Regions from separate parts of the uncultured Martelella sp. genome, predicted to be linked through region 1. Evidence: predicted binding sites of a transcription regulator. Region 1 holds the regulator's gene; each other region holds the start of a gene.
The links. The regulator LexA, encoded in region 1, represses DNA repair genes until DNA is damaged. The targets are predictions, from matches to a motif close to TGTTCNNNNTGTGTTCNG.
Positions count from the first base shown of each region.

Region 1 (7,454 bases):
ATGCCGAGCTCGCCAAGAACCTCGTGGCAGGTCTTCTGCATGATCTTGGCGCGCGGATCGTAGTTCTTGTAGACGCGGTGGCCAAAGCCCATCAGGCGGAAGGGATCATCACGGTCCTTCGCACGGGCGATGTATTCCGGAATCCGGTCAACCGAACCGATTTCCTGCAGCATGTTGAGCGCGGCCTCGTTGGCGCCGCCATGCGCCGGGCCCCACAGGCAGGCAATGCCGGCGGCAATGCAGGCGAACGGATTGGCGCCCGAAGAACCGGCAAGACGCACCGTCGAAGTCGAGGCGTTCTGCTCGTGGTCTGCATGCAGGATGAAGATGCGGTCGAGCGCGCGCGACAGGATCGGGTTGACCTTGTATTCCTCGCACGGCGTGGCAAAGCACATATGCAGGAAATTGGCCGCATAACCGAGATCGTTGCGCGGATACACGAAGGGTTCGCCGACATGGTACTTATAAGCCATTGCCGCGATCGTCGGGATCTTGGCGATCATGCGGACGCTGGCGATCTCGCGCTTGTAGGGATCGGAGATGTCGATCGAGTCGTGGTAGAAGGCCGACATGGCGCCGACAGCGCCACAGATGATGGCCATCGGGTGAGCATCACGGCGGAAACCGGTGAAAAGCCGTGTCATCTGCTCGTGAATCATCGTGTGATGGGTGACGCGGAAGTCGAAATCCTTCTTCTGCGTTGCCGTCGGCAGTTCACCGAACAGCAGCAGGTAGCAGATTTCGAGGAAGTCGGCATTTTCGGCCAGCTGGTCGATCGGATAACCGCGGTGCAGCAGAATACCGTTGTCGCCATCGATGTAGGTAATTGCCGATTTGCACGATGCCGTCGAGGTGAAGCCGGGATCGTATGTGAACATGCCTGACTGTTTGTACAGGCTGTTGATGTCGAGCACTTTTGGACCGAAGGTGCCTGCTTCGACGTTCAGTTCCAGTTCCTGTCCGTCCAAGGTGAGTTTGCCAGTTTCCGTCATGCTATCCTCCAAATCTTCCAGCGCGGGACGCGTGATAAACACGATCAAAGGTACCAACTAGGTATAGGATCGATGCGCCGCTGCCAAGCCGCTGAATGGTTCATGTTGCGGTGCGGGTGATGATTTATAATTTGCGTTTAGCAAGTTTTTTGAGCTTCTGAAAAGGAAATTTTTCCGCAAGCTGCGTTCTGCAACGTTGCTTTTTGCTCCAGGTAACCACACGATACCTTAGGTTGTGGCGGGGCGGTTTTGATGGGAGAGGGCGAGAAACAGGTTACGGAACGTCCAAAGCGGCACGGGGGCGGCGCCGTTCGTGGCCGCTTGCGCAGATGGCGAACGAAAGCCGCTTCCGGCAGCGATACGGTCTGGAATCCGCCAACTTCTGCGGGGCAGCCGGAGGGCAGGGACGTCGGCACGCTTTTTTCCGAAGAACTTGCCTATGGACGCAGCTTTCTGTTTGCGCCGTTTGTGATGGCTCTGGGGGCCGCGTGGTGGTTTTTTCGGCCCGCAGCGCCGTTTTCGTGGGGGCTGTGGCTCTATTGGGCGGTCGCCCTTGTTGCCGCCGTTTCGTTGCGCAATGCCGGTCCGGTGAAACGGCTGGGCGCCGGTCTGGTTGCGCTCTTTCTCAGCGGCGCATTTCTGGCGCAGCTTGAGACGGGCCGGCTTGCCACGGTGATGCTCGACTCACCGGTGACAACCCACGTTACCGGCGTGGTGGACGCGCGAGAGCCGACCGAAAATGGCTGGCGTTATGTGGTGCGCGTCATCGCCACCGACGATCCGGTGATCCACCGTCCACCTGAGCGTGTCACCCTTGTTGCCCGCGGCAAATCGCCGCCGGTCGATATCGGCGGTGCTTTCACCGGCCTTGCCCGGCTTTCACCGCCCTCCGGACCGGCGCTGCCGGGCCTCGTCGATTTCGGATTTCTTTCCTATTTCGACGGGATCGGCGCGGTGGGGTTCTTCTATGGCGCGCCGGAAGCGCTTGCCGGTGATCTTCACGCGCCTGGAAAAAGCCACCTTCAGTCCATCGGCCTGTTCATGCGCCACAGGGTCGAAAGCCTGCGCGACACGATTGCCGGGCGCATTCGCGCTGTCCTGCCAGACGAATCGGGGGCTTTCGCGAATGCGATCATCACCGGGCAGCGTCGCGCCATGAATGATGACACGCTGGACGCGTTGCGCAATGCCGGCCTTGCCCATGTCATTGCCATTTCGGGGCTGCACATGGCGCTCGCCGCCGGTATCTTCTTTTCAAGCCTGCGTCTTTTCCTGTCGTTTTCTCCAAAGGCGGCAGAAGCGATTGCCACCAAGAAGCTCGCTGCTGTGGCCGCGATCGGGGCTGCCGGGTTCTATCTTGCGATTTCGGGCATGCAGGTCTCGGCGCAGCGCGCTTTCATCATGCTGGCGATCATGCTGCTTGCCGCCGTCGCCGACCGTCCGGCCATCAGCATGCGCAATGTCGCTCTTGCGGGGCTCGTCATCCTCGTCGTTTCGCCGTCGGAAGCAGTCGGCCCCGGCATGCAGATGTCGTTTGCCGCAACACTGGCGCTTATTGCGGGCTACAGCTTCTGGCAGCGTCGCGAATATGCTCGCCCGGCGTCGATGCCGGTCGGCACAGTGGTCCGCATCGTCATGCTGGGGGCTTTCGGTATTCTGTTGACCGCACTTATCGGCGGGCTTTCGACAGCGCCGATTGCCATGGCGCATTTTCAGCGGATTGCCGGCTACGGTCTGCTTGGCAATCTGCTCGCCATGCCGATTGTCACCTTTCTGGTGATGCCCTCCGGGCTGCTGGCCATGCTGGCCATGCCGCTCAATCTGCACGGCCCCTTTCTTTTGGCCATGGGCTGGGGGCTCGACCGGGTGATTGCCATTGCGGAATGGGTCAATGGTCTTGGCGGCGCGCTCGATACCGGTGCGATGCCCCGCGGATTTCTGCTGCTTTTCCTTGTCGGGTTCATGCTGCTGGTTCTGCTGCGCACCCGCCTCAGGCTTGTCGGACTGGTGCCGATGGCAATTGCCTTTGCCTTGCCCGCCTTTTCTCAAGGCGACCGGTCGCCGCTTCTGCTTGTCTCCGAAGACGGCGCGCTGGTTGCGATTGTCACCGGTGATACGGCCGCGCTCAGCAAGCGCCGTCCGCCTTCCTTCATCTTCGATCAGTGGCAGAGCGCACTTGCCATCAACGCCACACGACCGCCGAGCGAAACCGAAAACAACGCTGCGATACTGAAAGACACGGACCGGTTCGACCGCCTGGATGCTGGACAAATCACCAATGCAAGCACCGCCCTTGCCGAGGATATAAAGGCCGCGCGGACGCAATCCGGTGTATTCATTTGTGAAAAGGGCGAATGGTGTGTGGCATCGCTTCCCGGAAGCGGTCTGACCGTAGCACAGATATTCCGGCCCGCGCTCGTAGGCCCTGCCTGCGATCACGCCGACATCATCATCAGCGTCTACCGGCCCGGTTTTCAGACATGCCGTTCGCCTGGTTTTCTCATCACACCAGCACTGCGCCGCCAAAACGGCACCTTGCAGTTTACCGTCCAAGATACCGATGGTTCAAAATCAAGAAACGGAAACACCACGTCCTCAGAGCCTAACCCGACCGGTTCCTGTGTGAGAACCCACGTTTCCGTCACGCCTGCCATCACGGCAGTAAAGCGTCAGTGGAACCAACACCGCCTCTATAGTTGGCGTTCCGATTCGTATGCTGATCCTGTCAGCCTGCCGAAAACCCTCGATTTCTTCAGTGGTAGCGGCGGATCAGGCCGACAAGCTTGCCCTGAACCTTGACCTGATCGGCCGCGAATATCCGGGTTTCATAGGCCGGGTTGGCGGCTTCCAGTGCAATCGATGCGCCCTTGCGGCGGAAACGTTTCAGCGTTGCTTCCTCGTCATTCACCAGCGCCACGACAATATCGCCCGGGGCGGCTGTGTTGATATTGCGGATGACCACCGTGTCACCGTCGAATATCCCGGCTTCGATCATCGAATCGCCCTTAACTTCCAGCGCATAATGTTCGCCGGTTCCCAGCATTTCGGCCGGAACGGCAATTGCGTGGGTGTTTTCCTGTATGGCCGAGATCGGAACGCCGGCTGCAATCCGCCCCATGACGGGGATATCGGTCGAGCCGCTGTCATTTCCGGCAGCCGGTGTCTTGCTTTCGGCAGGCGTCTTGCCGAGGCTGCCTTCAATCACGCTCGGTGAAAAGCCGCGGCGTGGCGGCTGAGAACCAAGGCTTTCCGGCATGCGCAGAATTTCAAGCGCGCGCGCCCTGTTGGGAAGCCGGCGAATGAAACCCCGTTCCTCCAGCGCCGTGATCAACCGGTGAATGCCCGATTTGGACGCCAGATCCAGGGCTTCCTTCATTTCATCGAAAGACGGGGGAATGCCTGTCTCCTTCATCCGTTCATGGATGAAATACAGCAGTTCCTGTTGTTTACGAGTCAGCATTTGCAGCCCCTTGCCTTCGAAACAAATACAGAACGTTTATATCTGTTCTATCTGTGTTCCGCAAGCTGGAAATAGCAGAGCGGCCTCGATTGCGGTCAATGGAGGCATGAAGGCGGGTGCAAAGGGGTGCGTTAGAAAGTGTTGTTTCAATTTCGAAAGGAGAAAAATTCTCGGCAAACAATGGTGAGCGCGCAGGGGTTCGAACCCTGGACCTACTGATTAAAAGTCAGTTGCTCTACCAGCTGAGCTACGCGCTCCCGAGGCCGGCGCCTGTTGAAGGGCCGGCGGAAAGTGGGCGGAACATAGAAAGGGTCTTGCAGAAGGTCAACCCGGAAATTCGGCTCCGAGGCGACAATTTGATGTTGGGGGCGATGCGCGGAAAGGTGATTGGAATTCAACGCCGCTGTGGTTTAAGGAACCGGCAGTTTACGGTCCGCCGTTCAGGCGGTTATCTGCTGGTGCCGGACGCGCTTTCGCCAACGGCCGAGTGACAAGAGGATTTCAGGTGTCGATCGGTGATATTTCCCTGTTGACGGCGCTTCTTGCCGGTGCGCTTTCGTTTCTCTCACCCTGCGTTTTGCCGCTGGTGCCGCCTTATCTTTGCTACATGGCGGGCATTTCGATCGATCAGTTCAGGGGGGACACGACCGTCCGGCCGGCGCGGGTGTTGTTGCCGGCGCTGTTCTTTACGCTCGGCTTTGCGACGATTTTCGTGGCGCTCGGGGCAGGGGCCTCGTCCATCGGTCAGCTTTTGCGTCAATATATCGATATTCTGGCCAAGGTCGGCGGCGTGATCATCATCATCATGGGGCTGAACTTTCTTGGTGTGCTGAAAATCCCCTTCCTGTCGCGCGAGGCGCGGTTTCATGGCGGCGGCAAGCCGGCGAGCATGTCCGGCGCCTATGTGATGGGGCTGGCCTTTGCTTTCGGCTGGACGCCCTGCATCGGGCCGGTTCTGGGGGCCATTCTCGCTGTCGCAGCCACACGCGATACGGTTTCCAACGGGGCGGTGCTGCTGGCGATCTATTCGCTCGGCCTTGCCGTGCCGTTCTGGATTGCGGCGCTTTTTTCCGGCGCCTTCATGCGCTTCCTGTCGCGGTTCCGCAAACATCTTGGCACGATTGAAAAAATCATGGGCGTGCTGCTGATTCTCACCGGCCTTGCCTTTCTTTTCGGCTTCATTGCCGATATGGCGATCTGGTTCCAGCAGACCTTCCCCGTTCTGTCGCAGATCGGCTAGGGCCTGCGAACCCCGGGTTTTGCGCCATGTCAGATATTCTAGGGCTTCTCTTTCCGTTCTTCGGGTTGATTGCCGTCGGCTTCATCGCCGCCAGGCTCATCCGGCAGCCGGAATCCGGTCTTGTCTGGCTCAATGTATTCATCGTCTATGCCGCATTGCCGGCCTTGTTCTTCAAGCTGGTTTCGAACACGCCTTTCGACCAGCTGACCCGGCTTGATTTCATCTCTGTCGATCTGCTGGCGACCTATGCCGTGTTTTCGCTGCTGTTTGCCGCCGGCTATTTCTGGAAACGCAACGGCGTGCGCGAGAGCACGATCCAGGCCTTTGCGGGCGCTTACGGCAATATCGGCTATATGGGGCCGGGTCTTGCCATTCTGGCGCTTGGCGAGGCGGCAGCCGTTCCCGTCGCCTTGATCGTTTGCTTTGAAAATGCGCTGCATTTCATCGTCGCACCGTCGATAATGGCGGTGGCGGATGGCGGGGCGGTGCGCAAGGCATCACTTGCCCGCCAGGTGCTGACAAAGGCGCTGCTGCACCCCTTCATCATTGCAACCGCTCTGGGGTTTGCCGTTGCCGCGAGCGGTGTTCAGCCGCCCGATGCGTTCAACCGGCTGGTGGACTATCTGGCACAGGCTGCCGCGCCATGCGCGCTTTTTGCCATGGGGGTGACGCTTGCTCTGCGCCCGGTAAAGCGCGTGCCGGTAGAGATCGGCTACATCGTTCCTGCCAAGCTTATCTTACATCCGGTGCTGGTCTATGCCTTCATGATGCTGCATGGCGGCTTCGATCCGGTCTGGGTGGAAGCCGCCGTGCTTCTTGCAGCCTTGCCGACGGCCACCAATGTCTTCGTGATCGCCCAGCAATACGGCATCTGGTACGAGCGGGCCTCCGCGACGATTCTGATCACCACAATCTGTTCGGCGGTAACGCTGGCCGGTCTTCTGCTTCTGATCGACGCTACCGCCCTGCCGCTATAGGCAAGGGCTAAAACAGGCTTCAGCCGGCGAACAGCTCCTTGATCCCCCTGAGGGGCTGAACGCCTTCGCGCATGGCAAACTGGCGCAGCGGCGGCACGGCCGACAGCATGTAGAGGCCGGCGGAGCGGGCAAGCTGCGCGGGAATGAAATCGGCAAGCAGAGAGCGGTTCAGAAGATCGACGCTGGCCGTTCTGCTCCAGACATCGGACTTGCGCAGAAAATCATAGCGTTCGCCGGTTCTGGCGGAAATCTTCGCGCCGTCGATGCCGTCCAGCATGCGGGCAAGGCGCATGATGTCGCGCAGCGAAAGGTTAAGCCCCTGTGCGCCAATCGGCGGAAAGGCGTGGGCCGCCTCGCCGACAAGAACCGTACGACCCTTGCCGAAACGGTTCGCAACCATGGAGGAAAGCGGCCATTTCTGCACCGGTCCCTCAATGGTGACTGCGCCCAGAAGCGACTGCATCCGTTCCTCGATCGCCGCCGCGATCTCGCCTTCCGGCCGCGCCGCCATGTCTTCGGCAGCCGGCGTATCCATAACCCAGACCAGGCTGGAGCGGTTCTTTGCCGGCAGCGGCACCTGCGTGAACGGACCGCCACGGGTGTGAAATTCCGTCGAGATATCGTCATGGGTAAGTGCGTGGCTGAAATTCAACACGACAGCCGATTGCTTGTAGGACCATTGGCGCACGCCGATCCCGGCATTTTCACGCACTTTCGAACGCCGGCCGTCGGAGCCGACGATAAGTTCGGCGGAAAACGTCTCGCCGCCGGCAAGCGTCACCGCA
Region 1 covers NZ_CAXXFM010000002.1:230,960-238,413, forward strand. Annotated here, with positions in the region: gene gltA (citrate synthase) at 1-992, opposite strand, end outside; gene ACHZCU_RS18395 (ComEC/Rec2 family competence protein) at 1,314-3,791, shown strand; gene lexA (transcriptional repressor LexA) at 3,745-4,452, opposite strand; tRNA gene ACHZCU_RS18405 (tRNA-Lys) at 4,634-4,709, opposite strand; gene ACHZCU_RS18410 (cytochrome c biogenesis CcdA family protein) at 4,958-5,692, shown strand; gene ACHZCU_RS18415 (AEC family transporter) at 5,719-6,669, shown strand; gene ACHZCU_RS18420 (UbiH/UbiF family hydroxylase) at 6,689-7,454, opposite strand, start outside.

Region 2 (7,454 bases), on a different contig from region 1:
GAGCCGGACGTGCTTTACCTGCGCGGCGTGGTGGCAGCGGCCAATAACAAACCGGAACGGGCGCTGGCCTATTTCTCCCGCATTCCCGAAGACGCGATCCAGTACCGGCTGGCCGAGCTGCAGCAGGGCCTTGCCCTTGCCGAGCTTGAACGGACCGATGAAGCGATCGACATGTTTTACGCGCTGATCGAAGACGCGCCCGATGACCGGCGCGGCTATCTGGCGCTTTCCAGCGTTCTGTCCGCCGAGAAGCGGTTTGCGGAAATGGCCGATGTGCTCGACCGCGCGGCAGACCGGATCGGCGCGGTGGCAGCCCCTGAGGACTGGAGCGTTTTCTACCGGCGCGGCATTGCCTATGAACGGCTGAAGGAATGGGACAAGGCCGAGCCGAATTTCCTGCGCGCGCTTGAGCTTTATCCCAACCAGCCACAGGTTCTGAACTATCTCGGCTATTCCTGGATCGATCAGGGCATGAACCTCGAAAAGGGCCTGGACCTGATCAATCAGGCCGTCGATCAGCGCCCCGATGATGGCTATATCGTCGATTCGCTCGGCTGGGCCTATTACAGGCTCGGTCGCTACGAAGACGCCATGCGCGAGCTGGAGCGGGCCGTGTCGCTGGATACCGGCGACCCCACGATCAACGACCATCTGGGCGATGCCTACTGGCAGATGGGCCGCAAGCTCGAAGCGATCTATCAGTGGAACAAGGCGCTTGCGAGTGAACCGGAAGAGGATATGGTTCCCGCAATCAGGGAAAAGATCGCCCACGGCCTTGTCGCCAACGATGAAAACGCCGCCAATCCGCTGGCCAAGTCGCCCGAGGGAGACGGCGATACCGTCAAGACACCGTGACCACAGCGCCTGCCGGCGATGCGGTCGCGGAATTCGCGGCGGCGAAGATCAATCTTGCGCTTCACGTGACCGGGCAACGCGGCGACGGTTATCACCTGCTTGATTCGCTGGTGACCTTTGCCGATATCGGCGACCGGCTGACCTTCACGCCAAGCGACCGCGACACGTTCACGCTCTCGGGGCGTTTTGCCGACGATCTGCCGTATCATGACGATCCGGAAACCGGCAATCTGGTGCTGAAAGCGCGCAACCGGCTGCGCGCGGCGGCGGCTCAAACGGGCAGCCCCTGCGCGCCGGTTCATATCCATCTTGAGAAAAACCTGCCGGCCGCCTCCGGCATCGGCGGCGGTTCGGCCGATGCCGCTGCGGCGCTCCGCGGGCTTGTCCGCCTCTGGCAGCCCGGCCTTGATGAGAAAAGCATTCACGCGATCGCTCTCTCACTGGGGGCCGATGTGCCGATGTGCCTTGCCTCGCACCCGTTGATTGCCCGGGGCATCGGCGACACCATCCAGCCGGCGACGGGTTTCCCCCGCCTTGATCTCGTACTTGCAAATCCGCTTCAGCCGATTGCAACCCCGGCAGTTTTCAGGGCGCTCGAAAACCGCCACAACCCGCCAATGGCGCTTGGCGATCAGCCCGAAGACCAGCAACGAGACTGGATCGCCCTCGTACGGCAAAGCCGCAACGACCTGCAGCGGCCCGCAAACCGGATTGCGCCGGTCATTGATGCCGTGCTGGACGCATTGTCGTCGTCAGGGGCTTCCCTCTCGCGCATGTCGGGTTCGGGTGCGACATGTTTCGGACTGTTTAGCGACCGTGAAAGCGCGCATGCTGCGGCAGACCGGCTTTCCCATGCCCGGCCCGACTGGTTCGTGACCGCAACCGCCACCGTTGCCGCAGGAGAAGAACACCATGGCTGAACGCCCCTTCATTCCCGTCCGCTTTGCCGTGCTGACCGTTTCCGACAGTCGCACGCTTGCCGATGACCGTTCCGGCGACACGCTTGTGCAACGCATCGAGACCGCCGGCCACGCATGCGCGGACCGCCGGATCGTCGGTGACGACCGCGCCGAAATCGAAAGCGTCGTGCGAGGCTGGTGCCTTGATCCGGCCGTCGATGTGGTGCTGACCACCGGCGGCACGGGCTTTACCGGACGCGATGTCACGCCGGAAGCCATCGAACCGCTGTTCGAAAAGCGCATGGACGGGTTTTCCGCCATCTTCCACCGCATTTCATTCGAAAAGATCGGCACATCAACGGTGCAGTCACGGGCAACTGCGGGGCTCAGCAACCAGACCTTCGTCTTCGTGCTGCCCGGTTCGCCGGGCGCCTGCCGCGATGCATGGGACGGTATTCTGGAAAAACAGTTCGACTACCGCCAGCAACCCTGCAACTTCGTGGAAATCATGCCGCGGCTCGACGAGCACCTCAAACGCGGCTGACGCCGACGGACCGTTTCAGACCCTGACCGAAGCCCAGGCCGGAATGATCTCGCAGGACAGTTTGCGCGTCATCTGCCTGCGGGCAAGCGCCAGAGGGGACTTGCCGCATGCCTGAGCCTTTTCGACGGCCAGCTGGCGCGGCATGAGAACGCCCACTTCAAGCGGGCAGCGACGCTGAAAAAGAACCTGGCGGAGCGGCCGGCGATGCCGGCGCGAGCGCGAAAACCGCGCCGGCCGCGTTTCCAGCGCCATATGTTCGAAGATCGCCTCGACCCAGCCCGAAAGCGGCCGTGCGCCGGGCTCCAGCACGAGGATCCAGTCACCGCGGGCCTGACGCATCACCTCGGCAAGATCCCATGAGCGCAGATAGTGGCATCCGGCGGCATCCGCCACCCGCTCCGTGCCGTCGTCGGAGCCGTGGTCGAGCACAATGACATCGCTGACAAGCCCCTCGACCGCGCCGACAACCAGCGTCGACAGCGTATGGGCGAGTTCCGCCTCGTGATTTGTAGTTTCGATAACGACGCTGAGCATGACCTCCTTATGGCAAAGGAACGGGCCTGTTGCAAAGGAGAACATAAATGTTCTTGCTTTGTTCTAGTTTGTGCGATAAATTCATGATGAAGTGTTGCCGTTGGACCCCGCATTTCGGGGCCGGACACCGCAATGAGCCGATGAGGTCTGATCATGGATGATGCCTTCATTACCGATTTTGCCAGCGCGCCGCCGCCCGAACGCCACTTCGAGCCGGTGGTGCGTGACCGGCGGCGCGGCCGGGCTGCAACCGCCAATCCCGATGGCCGTTTCGAACCGGTCACGCGCGAGCATTTCGATGACGGCTGGGATATCGATGATGAACTGCCGACGCTTGCCACCGAAGTCCAGGTGGAAAAGGTCAAGACCATCATCACCCGCAATACCTCGCCCGACGTGCCGTTCGAGCGTTCGATCAACCCCTATCGCGGCTGCGAACACGGCTGCATCTATTGTTTTGCCCGCCCGACTCACGGTTTCATGGGGCTTTCTGCCGGGCTCGATTTCGAGACGAAGCTGTTTGCCAAGCCGGATGCGCCGCGCCAGCTTGCCCGTGAACTGGCAAAGCCCGGATACAAGGCCAGGACAATCGCCATCGGCACCAATACCGATCCATATCAGCCGGTCGAAAAGACCTGGCGGATCATGCGGCAGACGCTGGAAGTGCTGGCCGAAGCCAATCATCCGGTTTCGATCACCACGAAGTCCGCACTCGTGCTGCGCGACCTCGATATCCTGTCGGCAATGGCAGAGAAACATCTCGTCAAGGTGATGGTTTCCGTGACCACGCTCGACCGCAAGCTTGCGCGCGCAATGGAACCGCGCGCCGCCACGCCGCCGCGCCGGCTTGAAACCATCCGTACACTGAGCGAACACGGCATTCCCGTCGGCATCTCCGTCGCGCCCGTGGTGCCGGCGCTGACCGATCACGAGATCGAACGCATCCTCGACAGCGGCAAGGCCGCCGGCGCGCGCGAAGCAAGCTATATTCTGCTGCGCCTGCCGCTGGAAGTGGCGCCGCTGTTCAAGGACTGGCTTCTGGAACACCACCCCGAACGCTACCGCCATGTGATGAGCCTCATCCGCTCGATGCGCGGCGGCAAGGATTACGACGCCGAGTTCGGCAAGCGCATGAAAGGCAGCGGCCCCTATGCCTGGCAGATCGCGCGGCGTTTCGAGCTTGCCGTCAAGCGGCTCGGCCTTGCACGGCGGGGCGGCGCACTGCGCGAGGATCTGTTCGTGCCGCCGGATGGCGCGGGCACCCAGCTCAACCTGTTCTGATGCGCTCGAACGGCCCTGCCTGCGACCTTCGGCGGGGTGCAGTGCTGTTGTGTTTCCGGCCGGCCGTTCCCTGGGCCGGGGCCGAAGAAGTCTCCTTTGCCGCCGCACCCGGTCGCCCTTCGGGGTCAGACCGGAAGGAGACTTGCGGGAGATCGGCGGGTGGTGTCAAATGACGTCATGTCATTGAACACACCTGCCGATTCTCCTGCCCTTTTCAATCTGCTGCCGGATGGTCCCGATTTTTCGATGGAACAGACCGCCAGGCGGAAAGCCCTCTGGCCGGTTGCCGGTTGCGACGAGGCCGGGCGCGGTCCGCTGGCCGGCCCCGTGGTCGCCGCTGCGGTGATCCTCGACCCCAATCGCATTCCCGAAGGCCTCAATGATTCCAAGAAGCTTTCCGCCAGAAAGCGCGAGAAACTGTTCGAGCTGATCATGGCGGATGCCATCGTCTCTGTCGCCTCCAGCGGCCCGGCGCTGATCGACCGGATCAACATTCTCGCCGCCAGCCTCGACGCCATGCGCCGTGCGGTCTGCAGCCTGCCCGTTGCACCGGCCCTGGTTCTGACGGATGGCCGTGATCGCCCGCCGGGCATCGCCTGCAAGGCCGACCCGGTGATCAAGGGCGACGGCCGGTCGCTGTCCATCGCCGCCGCTTCGATCGTGGCCAAGGTGACGCGAGACCGGATGATGACGCTTGCCGCGACATTCTATCCCGCCTACGGCTTCGATGCCCATGCCGGATATGGAACCGCCCGCCACCTTCGCGCGCTCAGCGAAGCCGGCCCCTGCCCGCTGCATCGCAGGAGCTTCCGGCCGATCAGGGAACTGCAATACGGCGAAGATGACAGCAAACGCGCGACGACCGGGCCGTAAAGGTCTTCGCCAAACGCAAACCGGAGAAAAGGGAAAATATCGGGAAAAATGATGGTCGGAGTGGCAAGATTCGAACTTGCGACCCCCTCGTCCCGAACGAGGTGCGCTACCAGGCTGCGCTACACTCCGTGACCAGCGGCTGCTCTATAAAACAGCATGCGGTATTCGGCAAGCGTCCTGTGAAACTTTTTTGATGGTTTTGTCACGTGGCTGCGTTACCCTCTCCTGGGGTTGTTCGCGCCATGACGTTTTCATCAGCGCAGCAAAAGCAGGATCGGGCTGTTAAAGCTGGTATTGCTTGTCTAGAATATGAACGGAACCACAGGATGCGTAGTGCGTTGGTCATATGGCCTAGTATTTTACGGCTCATGATTGACGGCGGAAACGCTCTGTTGCGTGGTCCTTTTCAGAATAAGCTGCGTTACGACGGAGCTTTTGCATTTTTTGAAAGTTCGCCGGCGGTTTTATTGGGCCGGTACATTGCGTAGAAAAAAGGATAGATCGTATCAATGAGTGTAAAATTCGGCACCAGCGGATTGCGCGGCCTCTCGGTAGACCTTCTCGGTGAACCCTCCTCTCTCTACTCTGCGGCATTCTGCCGCCATCTGGAGGACACCGGACAGGCCGAAAAGGGCGCTCCGATACTGGTCGGACAGGATTTTCGCGACTCAAGCCCGGCCATTGCCGCAAGCTGCATGGGGGCCATCGCCGCATCGGGCTTCACACCAATAGACTGCGGCGCGCTGCCGACACCGGCGCTCGCCTTTTTCGGGCAGAAAAAGAACGCCGCCTCGATCATGATCACCGGATCGCACATCCCCGCAGACCGTAACGGCATCAAGTTTTATCGCGCCGACGGCGAAATCACCAAGGATGACGAACAGGCGATTTCCGCCTGGGCGGAAAAACTGAAAGGCACGGTCGACACCGGAAACGCCGAAGGTGAAGACATGTCCAGCGAGGCGCAGGCCCTGTTTACCGCGCGCTGCACTTCGATCCTGCCGGAGGATGCCCTTGCCGGCATGAAGATCGGCATCTATCAGCATTCGACCGTCGCCCGGGACCTGTTCATCGCCGTTCTGGAGCATTATGGCGCGGATGTCGTCCCGCTCGGCTTTTCCGAGACCTTCATTCCGGTCGATACCGAAGCCGTTTCCGACGAGACCGTCGACCTCCTGAAGGGCTGGGCGAAGGAACACGGCCTCGACGCGCTGATCTCGGCCGATGGCGATGCCGACCGCCCGCTTGTTGCCGACGAGACCGGAACGCCGCTGCGCGGCGACCTGGTTGGCCTGATGACGGCGAATTTCCTCAAGGCAAAGGTGGTCGTCACGCCCGTGACCTCCAATTCCGGCATCGAGAAGAACGGCGATTTCGAAGTCGTGCGCACCCGCGTCGGATCGCCCTTCGTCATCGCCGGCATGATGGACGCGCTGAAGTCCGGCAAGGATGGAGTCATGGGCTTCGAGGCCAATGGCGGCCTTCTGACGGCATCGCCCTTCCGCCCGGCCGACGACACGATTGCCCCGCTGCCGACCCGCGACTGCTTCCTGCCGATCCTGTCGGCGCTTTATCTTGCCGCCAAGGACAGGCGGCCGATGTCGGAACTGGCAAAAGCCTACAGCCTGCCGGTGGCCGATGCCGACCGTATCAAGGATTTTTCGCAGGAACGCAGCGGCGCCCTGATGGCCTATCTGCGCGAACGCGACGAAAACCTCTCCGCCTTCCTCGAGCCGGTCGGAACGGTTGCCCACAGAAGCGATATCGACGGTCTGCGGGTAACGCTTGAAGACGGCCGCATCATCCATTTTCGCCCGTCCGGCAACGCGCCGGAAATGCGCTGCTATGTCGAGGCGAAAGATGCTGACGCAGCAAGCAGGCTTCTCAGGCAGGGCCTTTCCCTTATAGAGGACTTCAAAGCCAGCTGAACTAGACCTTTTTCCGAAAGCCATTTGAGACATTTATTGGAGTAGCAGAACATGACCAGCAAGATCGTTCCCGTCATCATGGCCGGCGGCAAGGGCACGCGGCTCTGGCCGCTGTCGCGCGCCACCGCGCCGAAGCAGTTCATCCGTTTCCTCGGCCCCAAGACGCTTTATCAGAAGACGCTCGAACGTGTGTCCGATGACGAACGTTATGAGGCGCCGATCATCCTGACAAACGAGGATTTCCGCTTCCTCGCCGCCGAGCAGGCGCGCGAGATCGACATGGAACTTTCCGGCATCATCCTGGAACCGATCGCGCGCAACACGGCGCCCGCCGTTGCCGCCGCCGCCGCGCTGGTGCGCAACAATTTCGGCGAAGACGCGATCATGCAGGTATTTGCCTCCGACCATGAGATCGAGGCAGGCCCGGACTATTTCGCCTGCATCGAAACCGCCTATGCCGCCGCCAAATCCGGCAAGCTGGTCACCTTCGGCATCGAGCCGACCGAACCGGCCACCGGCTACGGCTATATCGAGGCCGGG
Region 2 covers NZ_CAXXFM010000001.1:1,114,133-1,121,586, forward strand. Annotated here, with positions in the region: gene ACHZCU_RS05350 (tetratricopeptide repeat protein) at 1-855, shown strand, start outside; gene ACHZCU_RS05355 (4-(cytidine 5'-diphospho)-2-C-methyl-D-erythritol kinase) at 852-1,775, shown strand; gene moaB (molybdenum cofactor biosynthesis protein B) at 1,768-2,298, shown strand; gene ACHZCU_RS05365 (glycosyltransferase) at 2,314-2,832, opposite strand; gene ACHZCU_RS05370 (PA0069 family radical SAM protein) at 2,980-4,113, shown strand; gene ACHZCU_RS05375 (ribonuclease HII) at 4,291-4,986, shown strand; tRNA gene ACHZCU_RS05380 (tRNA-Pro) at 5,039-5,115, opposite strand; gene ACHZCU_RS05385 (phosphomannomutase) at 5,496-6,914, shown strand; gene ACHZCU_RS05390 (mannose-1-phosphate guanylyltransferase/mannose-6-phosphate isomerase) at 6,966-7,454, shown strand, end outside.
Region 2: ACHZCU_RS05370 (PA0069 family radical SAM protein) is a predicted target of LexA. The motif match lies at 2,881-2,898, and genes of this name have one in related genera.

Region 3 (7,454 bases), on a different contig from region 1:
CCTTCGGGTCGTCGTCCTGTGAACGGCCGACATAGACGCGGATCGGGCGTTCGGCGGGGGCGCCGCTGAAGGTTTCGATCGCAGCGGCCGACGGCGCGCTGGTCACGAAATTGCGTCCCGGCTGGCCCATCGCCTCCCAGTCGACCAGCGATCCCGGGCCGCCGGCGATAAAGCTATCTGTCGGCGCAGGCGGGGCGGTTTCAAACAGGTCCTGCGCCGTCTCGTAGGTTTCGTCGAGGAATTCGATGGCCGAGGGCAGCATCCAGTCGCGCGAGGCGACGAAGACGACCAGAAGCACGATGACCAGGCCAAGCAGATTGGCAACACGCGGGGGGATGACGCGATAGAGGCGGCGCCTGAGGGCGTCGAAGGCAGACTGGAACAGCGCGCCGATCAGGAACAGCACGCAAAACAGCGCAAGCCCGGTTGCCAGAACGGCAATGACGCCGCCGCCTTCGAGCAGATCCATATCGACGCGGACACGCACGGAATTCTGCCATTCCATGGATTTCGACAGGCAGAAAACGAGCAGAACAAGGGCAGCACCCAGACAGATTGCCCGCGCGATGGTGCTCCACTTTCCGGACGGTTCGGGGATCTGCAGGCCGCGCCAGAGCGACAGCAGAAACCGCCCGATCATGTATCCGAGCGCCATGACCAGACCGGCGAGTGCGCCCTGCAGCACGGGACCGCGCGGGATCAGCGAGGGCGTCAGCGAGGCTGCGAATAAAACGAGGCCGAGCGAGAGCGCAAAAACGCTGATGCTGTACCACCGGCTGCCGGCATGCCCTTGATGTTCCATACTGTTCGTGTCGTCTCTCAAATTAACCATCTAATTTATTGAATTATATTTTCAATTCTGCGTTTGAACGCATCCTGATCGGCCGAGGCGGCGGCGAGGATATCCTCGACTGCGAAGAAATCCATCGTGTTGAAACGACCGACATCCGGGGCAATGAAGAGATCGGGCCGCGCGCATTTGACCTTTTCGGCGACAATGGAACTCTGGGTGATGCTGAACGCGCCGGCCCAGGTCTCGAATGAGCCGGGAATTTCGCCGGTGTCCTTGGCATCGGTACCGGTCACATCGATCGCGACCGTGAAATAGTGCGCCTTGTCCAGAAGATCGAACGGGGTCGGGTTGACGAAACCGCCATCGATCAGCACGCGGCCATCGCGCCGCACCGGCGTGAGCAGCACGGGCAGGCAGGAGGATGCCGAGATCGCCGACAGAAGCGGTCCCTCGCGCATCACATATTCATTCTGGCGATAGAAATCGGTTGCGACGATGGTCAGCGGAATTTCGAGACCTGAAAAATCCTGCGCCATGCCCTCGGGAAAAAGTGCTGCAAACAGCACCTCCGGTTCCACGACGGCGGGCCGGAAAATGTTGATCAGCGAACTCCAGGTGTCGCCTGTATCGATCAGCAGCCGTTTCAGCAGCGACTGTTTTCGCGTGAAGAGATCGACGATGAATTCACGGATTTCCCGCCCGCTCATACCGTCGCAGTAGAGCGCGCCGAGGATCGATCCCATGGAGGTGCCGGCGACTTCCCTGGGCCGCACGCCGAGGTCATCCAGACTTTCCAGATAGGGGATATGGGCAAAGGCCTTGGCTGCACCGCCGCCCAGCGCCAGCGCAAGGCCGTCCCTGTTTTGCAGGGTTTCAGCAGGTGTATCGGCCATGGAGGGCTCCTCGGACGAGCGCGTTTGCGCGTGCGCACTACCGGCGAGCAGGCCGGCACCTGCTGCAAGCAGGAAGTTTCGACGTTGAACCATGACACCGTTCCGCTTGAAGGAGTGAAGGGACTATAATTGGCCGGGTGCGGGCAGGCAAGCAAAGGCGCCGACGCGCAGCAATTAGCGTTAATCCTGTGCATGAAGCTTAGCGCTGAGCGTATGAATGTCTTTGCTTAACTTTATGAAATTTATGTGAAAAATTATTTCTGGGTGTCGTAGGTGAAAACGCGGCTTACGAAAATACCCCGCCGGAAATGTCCGGTGGGGCATTGTTTTGAAGGCCAGCGAATACGGCGGGCGTCGCGGTGATCTAGATATCCAGATTCTCCGCGAAAGCTGCGTTTTCCTGAATGAAGCGGAAACGGGCGTCGGCTTTGGTGCCCATCAGGTCGTCGACGGCCACCTTCGTGCCTTCGAAATCGACCGCGTCGATATCGACCCTCAGCAGCATGCGCTTTTTCGGATCCATCGTGGTTTCCTTCAGCTGCGCCGGCAGCATTTCGCCAAGACCCTTGAAGCGGCTGATCTCGACCTTGCCCCGTCCGGTGAAGATCGTCTCCATCAGCTCGGCCCGGTGGGCGTCGTCGCGGGCATAGGCCGTCTTGCCGCCCTGGGTGATCTTGTAGAGCGGCGGCACGGCGAGGAAAAGATGTCCCTGGCGGATCAGCTCCGGCATCTCCTTGTAGAAGAAGGTGATCAGCAGCGAGGCGATATGGGCGCCGTCGACGTCGGCATCGGTCATGATGATGATGCGTTCGTAGCGCAGGTCTTCCTCACGGTATTTCGTCCGCGTGCCGCAGCCGAGCGCCTGGATCATGTCGGCAAGCAGTTGGTTGGAGGTGAACTTGTCACGGCCCGCGCTTGCCACGTTGAGGATCTTGCCGCGCAGCGGAAGGATCGCCTGATTGGTACGGTTGCGCGCCTGCTTGGCCGAGCCGCCGGCCGAGTCGCCCTCCACCAGAAACAGTTCTGCTCCGCCAGCCGTGTTCTGCGAGCAGTCGGCAAGCTTGCCGGGCAGGCGCAGTTTCTTGACGGCGGATTTGCGGTTGACCTCGCGCTCCTTGCGCCGGCGCAGCCGTTCCTCGGAGCGTTCGACCACCCAGTCGAGCAGTTTTTCCGCTTCCATCGGATTGGCGGAAAGATAGAGATCGAAGGGGTCGCGCAGCGCGTTTTCAACGATGCGCTGGGCCTCGACGGTGGCCAGCCGGTCCTTGGTCTGGCCGACGAATTCCGGCTCGCGGATGAACACCGACAGCATGCCGATGGCCGAGATCATCACGTCGTCGGTGGTGATCTGGGCGCCGCGCTTGTTGCCGATCATCTCGGCATAATTCTTCAGGCCGCGCATCAGCGCCTGGCGCAGTCCGGCTTCATGCGTGCCGCCTTCAGGGGTCGGCACGGTGTTGCAGTAGGAGTGGACGTTCGGGTCGCCGCCATACCAGGACACCGCCCATTCCACCGCGCCATGACCGCCGGTCTTTTCCGTCTTGCCGGCAAAGATTTCGCGGGTGACGGTGAAATCCTTGCCGATGGTTGCCGCCAGATAGTCCTTCAGCCCGCCGGGGAAGTGGAACACCGCCTTGTCCGGTACATCCTCATTGCCCTCGACCAGCGCGGGATCGCAGGACCAGCGGATTTCAACGCCGCCGAACAGATAGGCCTTGGAGCGGGCCATGCGCATGACGCGGGCCGGATCGAATTTTGCACGGGGGCCGAAGATGTCCGCGTCGGGATGGAAGCGCACACGGGTGCCGCGCCGGTTCTGGATCGGGCCGAGATCCTGCAGTTCGCCCTGCGGCACGCCGCGCGAAAAGGTCAGCCGGTAAAGACGGCGCTCGCGGGCAACCTCGACCTCCATCAGATCGGAAAGCGCATTGACCACGGAGACGCCGACGCCATGCAGGCCGCCGGAGGTCTCGTAGGCCTTGCCGTCGAACTTGCCGCCGGCATGCAGCTTGGTCATGATCACTTCAAGGGTCGATTTGCCCGGCACCTGCGGATGGTTTTCCACCGGAATGCCGCGGCCGTTATCGGTCACCGTCAGCCTGCCTTCGGCATCGAGATGCACCTCGATGAAATCCGCATGGCCGGCCACGGCCTCGTCCATCGAGTTGTCGATGACTTCGGCAAACAGGTGATGCAGTGCCTTTTCGTCGGTCCCGCCGATATACATGCCGGGACGCATGCGCACCGGCTCGAGACCTTCCAGCACGCGGATCGATGACGCACCGTAGTCACCGTCCGCCGACGGCGCGGCGGCTGCCGCACTGGGCGCGGCCGCCTTGCGGGCCGCGCGGCGCGGCGCGGTGTCGTCGGCTGCCTTTTTGCTATTGCCTGAAAGGTCGGCGAAGAGGTCTTTGCTGTTATCCATAAGGTCCGGCAGAGTGTTCGGGTTGAATGGTTACGCGCCTTATAGGCGAATCAGTGCTCTATTTTCGCAAAGAATGGGCCATTAGGCGATGCTGTGCCAAATTGTCGCATTCTGCCTGTGGATGAGTTTCATTTGCGTGAAGAACCGGCCGTCAAAAAGGGACTGGCGGGGCAGGCAGGATTCGATCTAATACGGTTTCAAACCGATGAGTTGGTGATTATTCGCGGAATTTCCACCAGCCGTGTTCCGGCCGTTTGTTCTGGAACAAGTTGGAAACTTCCGGGCCGGCGCATGAGGAGAGCCGGCATGACGGCATTTGCGCCACGGCCCCGAATGGGAAAGAAAGGGTGCAGGTGTTCGCTCGGCCGTGCCTGATATTGAGATTAAGGGAGAAAAGAACAGATGACATCCGACATCCGACCGCTGGTCGCCGGGAACTGGAAGATGAATGGGACCCGGGCCTCGCTCGATCAGATCCGGGCCATTGCCCATGGTGTCAGCGGCCCGTTGTCGAAGAAGCTGGATGCCCTGATCTGCCCGCCTTCGACACTGCTCTACGTGGCCACCACGCTGACGGTTGATACCAAGCTGATGATCGGCGCGCAGGACTGCCACCAGAAGGCGCGCACCGGCGCGCATACGGGCGATATTTCCGCCCAGATGATCCGGGACTGCTTTGCCACCCACGTCATTGTCGGCCATTCCGAGCGGCGCAAGGAGCACAAGGAAAATAACAAGGTCGTTTCCACCAAGGCGCGCGCGGCCTATGACCAGGGACTGACGGCGATTGTCTGCATCGGCGAAACCCGTTCCGAGCATGCAAACGGACGCACCATGGAGGTGCTGCATCGCCAGCTTTTCGAAAGCATGCCGGATGATGCCACAGGTGACAACACCATCATTGCCTATGAGCCCATATGGGCGATTGGCACCGGGCAGACGCCGGGCGCCGATCAGGTTGCAGACGTGCATGCGGCGATGCGGCGGGACCTGGTCGAACGCTTCGGCGAGGCCGGTGAACGCTTCCGCCTGCTTTATGGCGGGTCGGTGAAGCCGGGCAATGCCAAGGAATTGATGAGTGTGCCGCATGTGAACGGCGCGCTGATCGGCGGCGCCAGCCTAAAGGCGGCCGATTTCCTTTCCATCTACCATGCCTTTGAGGATATCCTTTGAGGCATGGATTCGCGTCCTGCATTGTGAAAACGGTATAAGGCATTCAATTTAAACGTTTTTGTCTGCCTCTTGAGACCGTTTCAAAATTGCGGTTTCGGCCGTGCCACCTTGGCCGTGTCCGGCTGGCGCCGCTGTGAAATGCCGGGTCTGACGGGCGCAATCGCAGGTTTTGGGCCGACCGGCGCTTCGGCGAATGCCGGTGACGGTGAACCATAGAGGCCGCGGGATTGGCCGGCGGCTACAAAAAGGGGTTGGATTGACTGCGCGCCTCATGTAGAGAAGCGCCAGATATTCTTGGATTGCCCCGTTTGCGGCCTGCGAGCGGGGACGGATTGGACATTCATGCAGACGGTACTGATCGTAATTCACCTGATAATCGTCATTGCGCTTGCCGGTGTGATCCTCATTCAGAGGTCGGAAGGCGGCGGACTTGGCATCGGCGGCGGCTCCGGCTTTATGACGGCGCGCGGCACGGCCAATGCACTGACGCGCACGACCGCCATCCTTGCGACGCTGTTTTTCGTCACCTCGCTCGGTCTCGGCATTCTGGCGCGCTACCAGGGCAATCCGTCGGACATTCTTGACCGGATCGAGCAGAACGCTGAAAGCGACGGGCAGGGCATCCTGAACCAGCTTGGCGGTTCGATCTCCACGGAGACGGCACCCGCGACCAATGACGCCGGTGTTCCCACGGGCGCCGACAGCGCGGCTCCGGCGGCCGGAGACGACCAGTCCTCGGCGCCCGCCGTCAGCACGCCGGCAGAGGATTCGAACGCAACAGGCGTTCCCACCGGCGAGTGATCGCCGAAATTTGACCTGAACATATCCGGCGGGACGCAATAGCCCGCCGGATTTTCTTTGAGCCCACCGTCGGGCACGGCAGGAACCGTACCGGCGGCAGGGCATTGTTGTGACAATAGACCGGTCGTCGGAAGTTTTTGTTGAAAAGGCTCTGGCAGAATCGGCTGAGAAACGGTATCGGAATAAGCCCATGGCGCGTTATATTTTCATCACCGGCGGCGTGGTTTCCTCACTTGGAAAAGGTATCGCCGCAGCAGCACTGGGTGCTTTGTTGCAGTCACGGGGTTACCGGGTCCGTCTGCGCAAGCTTGATCCCTATCTCAATGTCGACCCCGGTACGATGAGCCCGACCCAGCATGGCGAGGTGTTCGTGACCGATGACGGCGCGGAGACCGACCTCGATCTTGGCCATTACGAGCGCTTTACCGGCCGCTCGGCGACCAAGACCGACAACATCACCACGGGCCGTATCTACAAGAACATTCTCGACAAGGAACGGCGCGGCGATTATCTCGGCGCCACCGTTCAGGTCATTCCGCACGTCACCAACGAGATCAAGGAATTCGTTCTCGAGGGCAATGACGATTTCGATTTCGTGCTCTGCGAGATCGGCGGCACGGTGGGTGATATCGAGGCGATGCCGTTCATGGAGGCGATCCGCCAACTCGGCAACGACCTGCCGCGCGGCAATGCCGTTTATGTTCACCTGACGCTGATGCCCTATATTCCGGCCGCCGGCGAGTTGAAGACCAAGCCGACCCAGCATTCGGTGAAGGAATTGCAGGCGCTCGGCATCCACCCGGATATCCTGCTGGTGCGCTCCGACCGCGAAATTCCCGAGGCCGAGCGCCGCAAGCTTTCCCTGTTCTGCAATGTGCGCTCGTCCGCCGTTATCCAGGCGCTGGATGTTTCCAACATCTACGACGTGCCGCTGGCCTATCATCGCGAAGGGCTTGATGACGAAGTGCTGCATGCCTTCGGTATCGATCCGGCGCCGGTGCCGCGCATGGATGCGTGGAAGAATGTCTGTGAACGCATCCGTACGCCGGAAGGCGAGGTGACCATTGCCGTTGTCGGTAAATATACCGGCCTGAAGGATGCCTATAAATCGCTGATCGAGGCGCTTCACCATGGCGGTGTCGCCAACCGGGTGAAGGTTAATCTCGAATGGATCGAATCCGAGATTTTCGAGAAGGAAGACCCGTCGCCCTATCTTGAAAAGGTCCACGGCATTCTGGTCCCCGGCGGCTTCGGCGAGCGCGGCTCGGAAGGCAAGATCCGCGCAGCCCGCTTTGCCCGCACTCACAAGGTGCCGTATTTCGGCATCTGCTTCGGCATGCAGATGGCCGTGATCGAGGCTGCCCGTGAT
Region 3 covers NZ_CAXXFM010000003.1:383,308-390,761, reverse strand. Annotated here, with positions in the region: gene ACHZCU_RS21000 (alpha/beta-hydrolase family protein) at 1-802, opposite strand, end outside; gene ACHZCU_RS20995 (patatin-like phospholipase family protein) at 838-1,686, opposite strand; gene parE (DNA topoisomerase IV subunit B) at 2,051-4,111, opposite strand; gene tpiA (triose-phosphate isomerase) at 4,514-5,284, shown strand; gene secG (preprotein translocase subunit SecG) at 5,627-6,085, shown strand; gene ACHZCU_RS20975 (CTP synthase) at 6,276-7,454, shown strand, end outside.
Region 3: parE (DNA topoisomerase IV subunit B) is a predicted target of LexA. The motif match lies at 4,372-4,389, and genes of this name have one in related genera.

Region 4 (7,454 bases), on a different contig from region 1:
GAACGTGGCCGCGCATCAGGCTTTCATCGAGTTTGCGAATGCGGGTTTCAAGCCGTGTGGCATGGTCTGCCAGATCGCGGAAACCCGGCGGCAGTTCCCGCCAGGCCGAAAGGCCCTCTTCATCTCCGCCGCCGCCCAGACGCAGCTTGTTGCGCTCCTGGATCACCTGTTCGCGGCTCATTTCGCCGGAATTCAGCGATCGCTGCAGCAGCAGCCACGATGCCAGTTGCATCAGGCGGGTGGTGAGCCGGATCGACTCCGCCGAGTAAAGCGCGGCCGCTCTGGCGCTGAGCAGTTTCGAGGCAGCCCGGCCGGGGCCGTCCAGATAGGCGGCTGTCTCCTCGACAAGCGTCATGCCTTCGGCATAAAGGGCATCGAACTGCGGTGAGTTGGCGGCCCGTCCCGCAAAACTGATCGGATGTGCCCCGGTACTGGTCATTTGCATACTCTTGCTACGCCGATTGCCGCGATACGCTTGGTGCGGCAAGTCTTCAACAACGTTGACAACAAATATACCTGTAACGCATTTCCGCAACCCGTTTCTTAACGAAGGGTTAATACCCACTGCCGAATGCCGGGTTGTGCAAAAAAAAGAGCCGCAAAGAGCGGCCCATAAGTCAAAGGGTGATGATCGGAATAAAGACAGAGATCCCGACTCCGCCAAGCGGATAACCTATAACAACTTGGAAAGGTTAATATCGCGTTAAAGGCCGGCTGCAGCGGGGCAGACTATTTCTTCTTGAAGAAACTTTCGGCCTTTTCGCGCTCGCTGCCCTTCCTGCCGATGGCAGCCTCGAGGCGTTCGATCTCGCGACGCAGCTCCTCGACGAAACCGTTCAGCGCCTCGACCGAATGCTCTTCCAGATCGGCGCCAATGATGTACTGGTTCCTTGCCGGTTTCTTGTCGTCGCTGTCGTCATCAAGCGGCATGATCTTCGCTCCTTTCTTCTTCGTCGTAAACAGGCGTTTCGCGGTTCGGGTTCTTCAGCGCAACCCCCTCGGTGGTGGAAACCGGCGTTGCCGCATCCGGCATGGCCGTGAAGGCCTCACGGTCGGTGACGGGGACGGCAGCGCGAATGCGGGAGCGGACGATGGCATAGGCAAGGATCAGGACATGCGCTGTGGCGGTAACGATGAACAGCGCATAGGGGCCGAAGTTCGACATCACTGGGCCGCCGACGGTCGGGCCGATGATGGTGCCGATGCCGAACAGGAACAGAAGGCCGCTTGCAATCTTGACGTAATCTTCCGGCCGGGCGAAGTCGTTCGCATGCGAGGCGGTGATCGGGTAAAGCACGTTGGCCGTGGCGCCGTAGGTGGCGATCAGGACGATCAGTGTGGTGCTGCCGGGCTTGAAGATGACGACGGTGATCGCCGCCGCTGCCGCGATTGCCGCAAGGCCCGCGATCACATAGCGCCGGTCCATCCGGTCGGAAAGCCGGCCGACGGGCACCTGGGCAAGCGCGCCGGCCAGAATGGCGCCGGTTACCAGAAAGGCGACCTGATTGTCGGGAAGCCCGGCGCGGGCGGCAAAGACGGCCACCAGCGTGCCGAAGGCACCATTGGCAATGCCGGTCAGCAGCACTCCGAAAAAGGCAACAGGCGAGTTGCGGTAAAGCAGTTTGAGGTCGATCCGGACGGCCTGGAGCGGGCGCGGGGAGGCCGCATTCGACACCGTCGTCGGCAGCATGGCGATGCAGTAGACGATGCCGGCAACCATGAACAGGATCGGCGTATTGGGATTGCCGAAGCCGACGGCCAGCTGTCCGCCGACGACGCCGAAAAGCGTGATGCCGGTGTAGAAGGTGAAGACCGTGCCGCGGCTTGAATTGTCGACGCGCTCATTGAGCCAGCTCTCGATGATCATCTGGGTGCCCGCCATCGCAAAGCCGGTTGCCGCACGCAGCGCGATCCAGCCGAACTGGTTGACGAATACACCGGTGATCAGTGCCACCATGCAGATGAGGGCGATAAAGCCGGAAAAGGCGCGCACATGCCCGATCCGCATGATCAGCTTCGGCGCCAGCAGACAGCCAAGCACGAAGCCCGATGCCCATGACGTGCCGATAAAGCCGAGCGCTGTATCGCTGTAACCTTCCGCCGTACCGCGCAATGGCAGGAGAAGACTGTGGAGACCGTTACCGAAAAAAAGAAAAAGTGTGCCGAGAAGCAGCGCAAAAACAGGGAAAAGATTACGTTTCATCAAGTCGCCCGGATAAATGAAAGACATAAAAAAGGTGAAGGTTCAACGCGGCTACGTCTGCACTTGTTCCCGGATATTACCACCACCGATCCGGAATGCACTGAGGAATTCGATCCGATGCGGGTGACGCACTGGTTTTCGCACGCTATGACAAGGGGCGATTGACAACAAGCCGCCCAAGGTCGGGCGGGCAGGGACATCCATGGCCAAGCTGATATCGTTTCTTCTCATCGCCGCCATGGCGGTTCAGATCATCAAACCGCTGGGGCTTCCGGGGCTGAAGAAGCGGATGGACTTCTGGAAGATCGCGCCCTTTGCGCTTGCGATGATGGTGCTCGTGCTGATGATCCGCCCGTCCTGAGATTGAAAGAAAAAGGCGGCCACGCGGGCCGCCTCAGACTGCTGACAAAGCTCGTCCCAGTTTCTTTCGTCATACCGGCCTTGAGCCGGTATCCAGGGCCGATTGTTATGCGCTTTCAGAAAGAGTCTTTGCGCGCAAGGACTTGCGCTTACTAGATTCCGGCTCAAGGCCGGAATGACGGCGGGGGGATAGGCAAAGCCGCGACTGCTTACAGGGGTTGTCAACAAACTGAGGCGGCCCGAAGGCCGCCTCGTTGATGCATCGTCTCTGTAAAGCCGTTACTTCTTCAGAATATCGACGCCCGGAAGGACCTTGCCTTCCATCCATTCCAGGAATGCGCCACCGGCGGTGGAGACATAGCTGAATTTGTCCTTCACGCCGGCATGGTTGAGTGCCGAGACCGTATCGCCGCCGCCGGCGACCGAGGTGAGCTTGCCGGCCCTGGTCTGTTCGGCGGCAAATTTTGCGGCCGAGACCGTGGCGGCGTCGAAAGGCTCGATCTCGAACGCGCCGAGCGGGCCGTTCCAGACCAGCGTTTCGGCCTTGCCGATCCATTCATTGACGGCCTTGACCGATTCCGGTCCGACATCGAGCATCATCGCATCGGCCGGAATGGCGTCAATCGCGACCGTCTCGTTTGCAGCATTGGCCTTGAATTCACGGGCAACAACGCCGTCGACCGGCAGAACAATGGCGCAACCGGTCTTTTCGGCCTTTGCCATGATGGTGCGCGCCGTATCGGCCAGATCATGCTCGCAGAGCGACTTGCCGACATCGATGCCCTTGGCGGCAACGAAGGTGTTGGCCATGCCGCCGCCGATCACCAGCGCATCGACCTTGTCGATCAGGTTTTCCAGCAGGTCGATCTTGGTCGAGACCTTGGCCCCGCCGACGATGGCGACAACCGGGCGCTTGGGATCGCCGAGGCCCTTCTCCAGAGCTTCAAGTTCGGCCTGCATGGTGCGGCCGGCATAGGCGGGCATGTGGTGGCCGAGGCCCTCGGTCGAGGCATGGGCGCGGTGAGCGGCAGAAAATGCGTCATTGACGTAGATGTCGCCGTTCTTGGCCAGTTCAGCCACGAAATCGGGATCGTTCTTCTCCTCGCCCTTGTGGAACCGGGTGTTTTCCAGCAGCAGGATATCGCCGTCCTGCATGGCGGCGATGGCGGCTTCCGCGTCCGGGCCGACGCAATCGTCTGCGAATTTTATAGCGTGATCCAGCACGCTTTCGACAGCCGGAACGATCAGCTTCAGCGACATGTCGGCAACGACCTGGCCCTTCGGACGGCCGAAATGGGCCATCAGGATGACCTTCGCGCCCTTGTTCGAAAGTTCGAGGATGGTCGGGGCAACCCGTTCGATGCGGGTCGTGTCGGTGACCTTGCCTTCGCTGACAGGCACGTTCAGGTCGACACGGACCAGAACGCGCTTGCCGGTCAGGTCGGAAAGGTCGTCGAGTGTTTTGAAGGCAGGCATGGATGTCTTCCTCTTTCGGTTGGAAGTGCCGGGAGGCCGGCGCTTCTGGATTGGCTTGCCGGCAGCGGGCTTTTCGAGGCCCCGGCGTGCCGGTCTTGTTATCGGGTGCGGAGCGCACCGCCAAAAACATCTTGGGCGCAATGATTTCTATTCAAAAACAGGGCAAGCGGCAATGACAGAGGTCAGAAAAGCACGTCGGCGTGAATGGTCTTTACGAGGATTGCCGCTCTAGCGCCTGAACTTGAGAAAAAGCCGGGCAATGCGTGCCCGGATTGCGCGGAAAACAAGCGGTGTATTGTCGTCTTCCGGTTCGCGCCAGACGCCGATGGACATGACATTATGCGCCTCGTCGGCCTCGCGCACGATCAGCGAGAGCGGCCCCAGATGCAGCCTGTCGGCGATATGTGGCTTGCCGCCCAGACGTTCCTTGATAAAATCGGCAATCCGCGTTTCCTCTGATCCCGCAGGAATGGCAACGGTCGGTTCGATGGCGCGCAATTCGCCAAGCGGCCGGTCCGGCATCAGCACTTCCGTGCCCAGCAGCGATTCCTCGCTGCTGCCGTCGATCGTATCGGGATCTGCGAAAAGCCGGTCCAGCAGATAGGACATGCCCGGCACCACGAAGAGGTAGAGATAGTCTCCCGCCTTCAGATCGCCGGCATAGAAATAGCGCATCGACAATCCGTCGCGAACCACGAGCGAGGGGATGGCCCAGCGCGGAATGAGCGCGCCTTCGAGGACCGGAGCACCTTCGGCCAGACGGTAAACCAGAAGCTCGTGCTTGGCGTTGCCGGGCAGGTCGACCTCCACCGTTTCCAGCGCGCCGCTTGCCCTGGGCCGCACCAGATCCAGAAACCGGGCGACCGGCGCCAGCATCCAGCCCTGCAGGATAAGCGAGACCAGCACCATGACGAAGACGATGTTGAAGAACAGTCCGGCATTCTCCAGCCCGTAGATTGCCGGCAGAATGGCCAGCAGGATCGAGGCGGCACCGCGCAGGCCGATCCAGGCGATGAAATTCGTTTCGCGCGGGCGGTAATCGAAAAGGAACAGACAAAGCCAGACGGCGACAGGCCGGGCGACGAATACCAGAAACAGCGCCAGCGCCAGTGCCGGCAGAAAGATTTCGGGGAATCTGTGCGGGGTGGCCAGAAGGCCGAGCAGCAGGAACATGATGATCTGGGCAAGCCAGGTCATACCTTCCTGGAACCGCCTGATGGCCCCTGAAAAACGTACCCGCCTGTTGCCCGCGATTAGGCCGGCAATGTAGACGGCCATGAACCCGCTTCCGCCCGCAGCCCCCGTCGCCGAAAACACCAGAAGGGCAACCGTGAGCACGAGGATCGGCGCAAGCCCCCGGTTCAGCCCGAAGGAGTTTGCGATCAGGATCGTCAACATGCCGCCTCCCAGGCCGAACAGCAGACCGAACCCGATTTCGCGCAGGAAATGGAGCACCATGTCCAGCGTTTCCTCCGCCCCCGACCCCTGAACGGAGAGCATGGAGACCAGCGTCATGGTGAGGAAGATCGCCATCGGATCATTGATGCCGGATTCGACTTCAAGCGTCGAACTGACCTTGTCGACGACGTGAATGCCGCCGATCCGCATCAGGAAGAACACGGCGGCCGCATCCGTGGAGGCGACGATTGCGCCGAGCAGAAAACCTTCAAGCAGGGAGAAGTCGAGAATGACCGCCGCCGCCACGGCCACAAGCGCTGCCGTGATGAGAACACCCGCTGTGGCAAGAAGCACAGCCGGCGCCGCGATACGTCTGAATGTCTTGAACGCGGTGCCGAAACCGCTGTCGAACAGGATGACCGCAAGCGCCAGGGAGCCGACATAGAAGGTCAGTGCGTCATTGCTGAATTCGATGCCGAAGCCATCGGTGCCGGCCAGCAGGCCGACGCCCAGAAACAGCAACAGCAAAGGTGCCCCGAAACGAAACGCCAGAGCGCTCGAAAGCGCGGCGAGCAGGACGAGTGCGGAGAAGATCATCACCGCGAGGTAAAAAGTCGTCAATCGTCTTCCCTTCCATCCGGCGGTATTGGTCCCACCGGCCCCGCACCCGTTCTAATTCTTTGATTTTCTGGGCTAGGTAGTGCGTGGGCACAGCCATTTAAAGTCTCCACTATTGGAAGGCTGTGTGTCCGTACACGCATGGCTGCATGAGAATGTTTTTGTTTTGTTCACTTTTCTCTGGAAGGCTGGCAACAAGGCGGATAGGGTAATTGCATGGAAAAGACGATTCGTATTCTCGGTATTGATCCGGGCCTCAGGCGCACCGGCTGGGGCGTGATCGAGACGCTCGGCAATTCTCTGAAGTTCATCGCCTCAGGCACGGTTACCACGGATGGCCAGATGGATCTTGCCTCGCGTCTCAGGCAGCTGCATGACGGGCTTACGGAGGTCGTGCATGGCTACACACCGGATGAATCGGCCGTCGAGCAGACCTTCGTGAACAAGGATGCGGTGGCCACGCTGAAGCTTGGCCAGGCGCGCGGCATTGCGCTTCTTGTGCCCTCGCTTGCCGGTCTTCATGTTTCCGAATACGCACCGAATGCGGTGAAAAAGGCGGTCATCGGCGTCGGCCACGGCGACAAGGAACAGATCCACATGATGCTGAAGGTGCTGATGCCGAAGGTTCAGTTCAAGGGCAGCGATGCGGCCGATGCGCTGGCGATCGCCATCTGTCATGCGCATAATCGTGGTGCAAACCGGATGATGAAGGCGGCTCTGGCCGGATAAGGAACACTGCATGATCGGCAAGTTGAAGGGCGTGATTGACGAGATCGGCGACGACCATGTGCTCGTCGATGTCCATGGCGTCTGTTATGTGGCGTTCTGTTCGGCGCGCACGCTTTCGCGCATCGGCACGCCCGGCGAGGCGGTGACACTGGTGATCGAAACCTTCGTGCGCGAGGACCAGCTGAAGCTTTACGGTTTCATCAGTGCGGAAGAGCGCGGCTGGTTCAACCTGCTGCAAAGCGTGCAGGGGGTCGGGGCCCGTGTGGCGCTTGCCATCCTGTCAACGCTGTCGGCAGGCGAGATTGCCAACGCGGTGGCGCTTGGCGACAAGACGGCGGTTTCGCGCGCGCCGGGCGTCGGGCCGAAGGTCGCCACCCGGATCGTCACGGAGCTGAAGAACAAGGTTCCTGCCGGGCTTTCGATGGGCGACAGCGAAGGCGTCGCCTTCCGTCAGGAGGTCGGCGAGGGGGCGGCGCCCGCTGCCGTTTCCGATGCGATTTCGGCATTGTCCAATCTCGGCTATTCACGCGATCAAGCCGCCGGCGCGGTCTCCGCCGCGCTGAAAAATGCAGGCGAGGGCGCCGACAGCGCCGTCCTTATCCGTCTGGGCCTGAAAGAATTGGCGAGTTGATCCTTTCGTGGTATAGTTCCCTTACTTTTTTAGTCTTGT
Region 4 covers NZ_CAXXFM010000001.1:3,361,528-3,368,981, forward strand. Annotated here, with positions in the region: gene ACHZCU_RS15630 (DUF1465 family protein) at 1-439, opposite strand, end outside; gene ACHZCU_RS15635 (DUF1192 domain-containing protein) at 730-930, opposite strand; gene ACHZCU_RS15640 (MFS transporter) at 920-2,203, opposite strand; gene ACHZCU_RS15645 (hypothetical protein) at 2,406-2,564, shown strand; gene ACHZCU_RS15650 (phosphoglycerate kinase) at 2,843-4,039, opposite strand; gene ACHZCU_RS15655 (potassium/proton antiporter) at 4,268-6,058, opposite strand; gene ruvC (crossover junction endodeoxyribonuclease RuvC) at 6,272-6,784, shown strand; gene ruvA (Holliday junction branch migration protein RuvA) at 6,795-7,415, shown strand.
Region 4: ruvC (crossover junction endodeoxyribonuclease RuvC) is a predicted target of LexA. The motif match lies at 6,212-6,229, and genes of this name have one in related genera.